2 regions of the Stenotrophomonas sp. YJH_SMC_73 genome follow, and region 2 is predicted to be linked to the other one. Evidence: riboswitches for the same ligand, from Rfam matches in the RefSeq annotation. Region 2 holds a riboswitch; the other holds the start of a gene.
What was found. Region 2 has a riboswitch for glycine ahead of AC5P8R_RS00480 (trimeric intracellular cation channel family protein). Riboswitches for the same ligand answer to the same signal wherever they lie in the genome.
Positions count from the first base shown of each region.

Region 1: it holds a riboswitch for glycine, as region 2 does, so the genes downstream of both, gcvP (aminomethyl-transferring glycine dehydrogenase) here and AC5P8R_RS00480 (trimeric intracellular cation channel family protein) in region 2, are expected to answer to the same signal.

Region 1 covers NZ_JCAFTJ010000009.1:97,506-100,907, forward strand. Annotated here, with positions in the region: gene gcvP (aminomethyl-transferring glycine dehydrogenase) at 1-1,685, opposite strand, end outside; glycine riboswitch at 1,748-1,850, opposite strand; gene AC5P8R_RS15340 (multidrug effflux MFS transporter) at 2,150-3,376, shown strand.
Region 2 covers NZ_JCAFTJ010000001.1:97,118-100,519, reverse strand. Annotated here, with positions in the region: gene AC5P8R_RS00495 (hypothetical protein) at 1-156, opposite strand, end outside; gene AC5P8R_RS00490 (nuclear transport factor 2 family protein) at 160-591, opposite strand; gene AC5P8R_RS00485 (GIY-YIG nuclease family protein) at 736-1,011, opposite strand; glycine riboswitch at 1,052-1,141, shown strand; glycine riboswitch at 1,155-1,260, shown strand; gene AC5P8R_RS00480 (trimeric intracellular cation channel family protein) at 1,343-1,960, shown strand; gene AC5P8R_RS00475 (3-deoxy-7-phosphoheptulonate synthase) at 2,223-3,296, opposite strand.

The DNA.
Region 1 (3,402 bases), on a different contig from region 2:
TGCAGGCTGACCGCGTCATAGCCGGTGCATTCGACCAGCATCGCTTCCAGCGTGTCGATGAGTTCCTTGTAGCCCAGCGCCTGGTCGGCCGGCACCAGCGGGTGGATCTGCGAGAACTCCGGCCAGGTCACCGGGATCATCTCGGCGGTGGCGTTGAGCTTCATGGTGCACGAGCCCAGCGGGATCATCGTGCGGTCCATCGCCAGGTCCTTGTCGGCCAGCGAGCGCAGGTAGCGCAGCAGTTCGTGCTCGCTGTGGTGGGTGTTGAACACCGGATGGGTCAGGAACGCGGACTGGCGCAGCAGGCCGGCCGGCAGTGCGTCGGCGGTGCTGGCATCCAGCGCATCGATGTCGGCCTGCGCGCCGAACACGGCGGCCAGCGCGACCACGTCGCCGCGGGTGGCGGTCTCGTCCAGGCTGATGCCGACCGAGTCGCTGTCGATCGCGCGCAGGTTGTAACCGGCGGCGCGTGCCTTGGCGTGGATCTCATCGGCATGCACGCCGGTGATGTGCAGCGTATCGAAGAAGTCGCCACCGACCTGCACGCCGGCCTCGCGCAGCGCGGCGGCCAGGATCGAGGCCAGGCGGTGGGTACGCCGGGCGATGCGGGTCAGGCCTTCCGGGCCGTGGTACACGGCATACATCGAGGCCATCACCGCCAGCAGCACCTGTGCGGTACAGATGTTGGAGGTGGCCTTCTCGCGGCGGATGTGCTGCTCGCGGGTCTGCAGGGTCAGGCGGTAGGCCGGGTTGCCCTGGGCATCGACCGAGACGCCGATCAGGCGGCCCGGCATCGAGCGCTTGTAGGCGTCGCGGCAGGCCATGAATGCGGCGTGCGGGCCGCCGAAGCCGAACGGCACGCCGAAACGCTGGCTGTTGCCGACCACGATGTCCGCACCCCATTCGCCCGGGGCGGCCAGCAGGGTCAGCGCCAGCAGGTCGGTGGCCACGGCCACCAGGCCGCCGCGCGCGTGCACGGCCTCGACCAGCGCCTTGTAGTCGCCGATCTGGCCGAAGGTGTCCGGGTACTGCAGCAGCAGGCCGAAGGCTTCTGCTTCCAGTGCCTCGGCCGGGGTGCCGACGCGCAGCACGATGCCCATGGGCTCGGCGCGGGTGCGCAGCAGTTCCAGGGTCTGCGGGTGCACGGCGTCGTGCACGAAGAAGGTGTCCGACTTCGACTTGGCCGAACGCTTGGCCAGGGTCATCGCTTCAGCTGCGGCGGTGGCTTCGTCCAGCAGCGAGGCGTTGGCGATTTCCATGCCGGTGAGGTCGGCGCACAGGGTCTGGAAGTTGATCAGCGCTTCCATGCGGCCCTGCGAGATCTCGGCCTGGTACGGGGTGTAGGCGGTGTACCAGGCCGGGTTTTCCAGGATGTTGCGCAGGATCACGTTCGGCGTGTGGGTACCGTAGTAGCCCTGGCCGATGAAGCTGCGCAGCACGGTGTTCTTGTCGGCGATCGCACGGATCTTCGCCAGTGCCTGCACTTCGGTCATCGATTCCGGCAGTGCCAGCGGCGCCGGCGACTTGATCTTGGCCGGTACGATGGCATCGGTCATCGCATCCAGCGACGCGTGGCCGACGACGTCGAGCATCTGCGCGATCTCGGCATCGTTGGGGCCGATGTGGCGCTCGACGAACGCATTGTGGTGCTCGAGCTCACGCAGGGAAGGGGTGTTCTGGGACATGGCGAAGGATCCGTCAGGAAAGGGCACACGCACGGGCACAAGCCGCCGGTCGGCGGTCTGCGGGGCGCCCCTCTGTCCTTTTGCCTGAGAGTTTGGAAGCGCGGAAAACCGCGGCTTCGTGCCCCTTCGGCGCCGGATCGAACCGGTCTCTCCAGAGTTGTGTTACGGGTGGTATCGGGCCTGAGCGATTACGGGCGTTGCGCCTTCGGCAGCGGTGTTCCGCTTCTCCCACCGTGTTGCCCGCCGATTATAGCCCGTTGGGGGCGCGCCAGCCGCCTGCGGGCCCGGCCGCGGCGCCTGAATGGCCGATGGCCCGCCCGTGCGTTTTGTGCACTGCTGCATGGCGTCAGGCGCAATCCCCACCTATGATGGGCGGATACCCGAATTCATCTGGCGCCGTCCCTGCTGCAGGGGACTGGCGCCCGCCGTGCGTGCCGCGCATGGCCCTGCCGGACGCCTTCTCCATGACCGCCGCTGTTGCTCCTTCCACCCGCCGCATGGCCCTGCTGCTCGCCGGCCTGGCCATGTTCGGTCCGTTCTCGATCGACACCATCTTCCCCGCGTTCCCGCAGCTGGCCCAGCGCCTGGCGGTGGACGAGGTGGCGGTGCAGCAGACCATCAGCGTGTACCTGCTGTTCTACGGCCTGATGAGCCTGGCACACGGCCCGCTGTCCGATGCCTGGGGCCGCAAGCGGGTGATCCTCGGCGGCCTGGTGGTGTTCGTCGGCGCCTCGGTCGGCTGTGCGCTGTCCACCGATCTGACCACGCTGCTGGGGTTCCGCGCCCTGCAGGGCCTGTCCGCAGGCGTCGGCATGATCGTCGGCCGCGCGGTGATCCGCGACCTGTACCACGGTCACGACGCGCAGCGGCTGATGAGCCAGGTGTCGATGCTGTTCGGCATCGCCCCGGCGATCGCGCCGATCATCGGTGGCTGGATCCTGCTCAGCGGTGCTGGCTGGCCGCTGATCTTCTGGTTCCTGGTGGTGTTCGCACTGGTTCTGCTGGCAGCCACCGCCCGCTACCTGCCGGAGACCCATCCGCTCGAAGCGCGCGTTCCGTTGTCGCCGCGGGTGCTGATGCGTGATTACGTGCGCATCGGTTTCAATCCGCGCTTCCTGCGCCTGGCGCTGGCCGGCAGCATCGGTTTCGGTGGCATCTTCCTGTACATCTCCTCGGCACCGGTGTTCGTGATGCAGCACCTGCACCTGGGCGAGGGCGGTTTCGCCTGGCTGTTCATCCCCACCATCGGCGGCATGACCACCGGCTCGTTCCTGTCCGGGCGCATGGCCGGGCACACCACGCCCACCCGCCAGGTATCCATTGGTTTCGGCCTGTGCGCGCTGTCGGTGCTGCTGAACGTCGGCTACGTGGCGCTGGCGCCGCAGTTCGTGCTGCCGTGGGCGGTGCTGCCGATCTTCCTGGGTGGCATGGGCATGGCGCTGATCTTCCCGATCCTGGCGCTGGCGGTGCTGGACATGTACCCGCACCAGCGCGGCCTGGCCTCGTCGCTGCAGGCCTTCGTGCAGCTGATGATCAGCACCGTGGTGGCCGGCGTGGTGTCGCCGCTGCTCAGCGCCAGCCCGCTGCACCTGGCGTTGGGCCAGGCCGGGTTCTTCGGCGCCGGCTTCGTGTTCTGGTACTGGGAACACCGGCGCGAACGCGCGGCGCAGGCAGCCTGCACGGGTCACTGAGCAGCGCGCAGGGGTAGGGCGGGCCG
Region 2 (3,402 bases):
ACCGCTGCACGCAGCCACGCCACTGGGCGCGCGGTCGGCCGGCTTCGGCCGACCGTCCACCAATGCCAGCCCGAGCAGATACAGCAGGCCAGGCAGCAGCGCGATGCCGGCGACCAGCACGACGACGGAGATCCATGCGTTGCCGGCGGCACGCATCGCTCAGTGCGCCTTCGGTTTCGGGTACCACAGTGCGTTGACGATGACCCAGCGCTGGTCGAAACGCCCCATGTGGAAGTAGTCGACGAACCACGGGGTTTCCAGCCGCACCGAGGCCGCGTTGCCGGTCACGTCCAGCACCGTGCAGCGGCGATCCCATTGATCCTTCGGGGTCTTCAGCGCGCCCTGTTTCGTCAACGAGACCAGCTCTTCCTTCGACATCCGGCGCAGGCCCAGGCGCTCGTCGGGTGTATCGCCGAGGACCGCGCGCTTGGCCAGGTCCGGGTGCAGCGAACGGGCGACGCGCTGCGGGTCGGCCTCCAGCTGGCCATCGACGTAGTCGTGGCAGGTGGCTTCGATGGCCGCGATCGTGGCGGGGTCGGCGGCAGGGCTCGTTGCTGCGGAGAGAGCGAACAGCAGGGCGATCGTGGACATCCGGGTCTCCAGCTCTGGGCGCGGGGCGATCATCGCATGGACCGGGTAGCCCATCCACGCAGGGCGTGGATCTACTGTAGAGCCGAGCCCGTGCTCGGCTCCCGCATCGGGCAGACGGAACAACAGCCGAGCGTGGGCTCGGCTCTACAGAAGCGCAGGATCCGTTGCCTGCAGCCAGGCCAGCTTGCGTTCGCGGGGCTGCTGCTTGAGTTGCCACTCGGCCCGCGAGGCCGCGGCCCGGTCCGGGTACTCGCGCACGGCCAGCACGCGCAGCGGCGGCCGGGCCCGGGTGTAGCGCGCGCCCTTGCCGGCCTGGTGGGCGGCGAAACGCGCCTCCACATCGGTGCTGATGCCGGCGTAATAGCTGCCATCGCGGCATTCGAGCAGGTACAGGAACCACGGGCGGACGGACGAGGCCATGCCTGGATTATGCCGTGCTGCACTGCAGCGGATATACTGGCGCCCGAATGCAGGAGAGAGGCGCCGCGCTGGCGCCCGCCGAAGGCGCAGGCTCCCATGATCGCTCAGGCCGGTGGGCTGGAATCCCACCAACCATGCATTCGACTCGCCGAGCTGGAGAGAGGTCACCGGGCATGCCCGGGACGATCCGCCGAAGGGGCACGCGGCCCATGCCGCTGAACTCTCAGGCAAAAGGACAGCGGGAGCGGCACCGGTCATCGTCATCCCGTCATTGCGCAGGCAGTGGCGGTGGTCGCGCATGGCCGGCCCCACCGCGCCCGGAGCCTGTCCCATGCTGCTGTCCATCATCTACCTGATCGCCATTTCCGCCGAAGCCATGACCGGCGCACTGTCCGCCGGCCGCCGCCGCATGGACCTGTTCGGCGTGGTCATGATCGCCTGCGTCACCGCCCTCGGTGGCGGCTCGCTGCGCGACATCCTGCTCGGCCACTATCCGCTGGGCTGGGTGAAGCATCCCGAGTACCTGGGCTTCACCGTATGCGCGGCGCTGATCGCCACCTGGGTGGCGCGCTGGATGCACCACTTCCGCCGCACCTTCCTGGTGCTCGATGGCCTGGGCCTGATCGCCTTCACCCTGATCGGCTGCTCGATCGCGCGCGAAGCCGGCCATGCAATGCCGATCGTGCTGATCGCCGGCATGCTGACCGGCGCGTTCGGCGGGGTGCTGCGCGACATCCTCTGCAACGAGGTACCACTCATCTTCCAGAAGGAGCTGTACGCGATCATCGCGCTGCTGACCGGCGCGGCCTATCTGTTGCTGCTGCACTGGGGCGTGGCCGATGCCACCGCGATCCTGTGCTGCCTCGGCGGCGGCTTCGCGTTGCGCCTGCTGGCGATCCACTACCGCTGGGAAATGCCGAAGTTCGTCTACCACGACGAAGTGCATTGAGCCTCTTCGTAAAGTCGAGCCATGCTCGACTGCTCTTTGCAGGAAACCAACGCGCTTCGCGCGCAGGTCGGGCATGGCTCGACGCTACAGGAAGCGGTATCACCACCCCGGCGATGTACCTGGCGCTGTCGCTCATGCGCAGCGCCAGGCGCATCGCCGGTGCAGATGGGCCGGCCTCCAACTCCGACCGGCCCTGATCGCGGCCGCACCCCCGCAGGCGCTGGCCGCCATCCACACACGTGCCGCACTCGGGCGGCTTCCATCAGGCTGCTTCGGACACCTTCACGTCGCGACGGGCGCGCACGGCCGCAGCCAGACGCTCCAGCACCGTCACGGTGGTGTCCCAGTCGATGCAGCCATCGGTGATGCTCTGCCCGTAGACCAGCGGCTGGCCTTCCACCAGTTCCTGGCGGCCACCGACCAGATGGCTCTCGATCATCACGCCAACGATGCGCTGTTCGCCGTCTTCCAGCTGAACAGCGATGTCCTCGATCACCTTCGGCTGGTTCTCGGGGTTTTTCAGGCTGTTGGCGTGGCTGGCGTCGATCATCAGGCGCGTCGGCAGCTTGGCCTTGGCCAGCACCTGGCAGGCGTCGGCGACGCTGCCGGCGTCGTAGTTCGGCTGCTTGCCGCCCCGCAGGATCACATGGCAATCCGGATTGCCGGTGGTCGACACGATGGCGGTGCCGCCCTGCTTGGTGACCGACAGGAAGTGATGCGGGTTGGACGCCGCACCCACCGCGTCAGCGGCGATCTTGACGTTGCCATCGGTGCCGTTCTTGAAGCCGACCGGGCACGACAGCCCCGAGGCCAGCTCACGATGCACCTGGCTTTCGGTGGTACGCGCGCCGATCGCGCCCCACGCCACCAGGTCGGCGATGTACTGCGGCGAGATCACATCGAGGAATTCGACACCGGCCGGCAGGCCGAGCTTGTTGATGTCGCGCAGCAGACCGCGGGCAATGCGCAGGCCCTTGTCGATCCTGAAGCTGCCGTCCAGGTCCGGGTCGTTGATCAGGCCCTTCCAGCCCACCGTGGTGCGCGGCTTCTCGAAGTACACACGCATGACGATTTCCAGTTCGCCGGCCAGCGCGTCGCGCAGCGGCTTCAGGCGCTGGGCGTATTCGATGGCGGCCTTCGGGTCGTGGATCGAGCACGGGCCCACCACCACTGCCAGGCGGTCGTCACGGCCGTGCAGGATCTGGTGCAGGGCCGCGCGCGAGGCGCTGACGGTGTCGGAGGCTTCATCGTCACAGGGCAGCATCGCCAGCAGCTGGGCAGGCGGTGTCAGCGGTTCGATGGTGCGGATACGCAGGTCGTCGGTGTGCGGGGGCATTGCAGGAGATCTCCGGAACGTTGGGGTCCCCAGCGTGGCGGCATGAAAAAAGCCGCCAGGTTCGCTGGCGGCTTTCGGGAATGCGTCTGAAGCTTTCTTCAGGGTG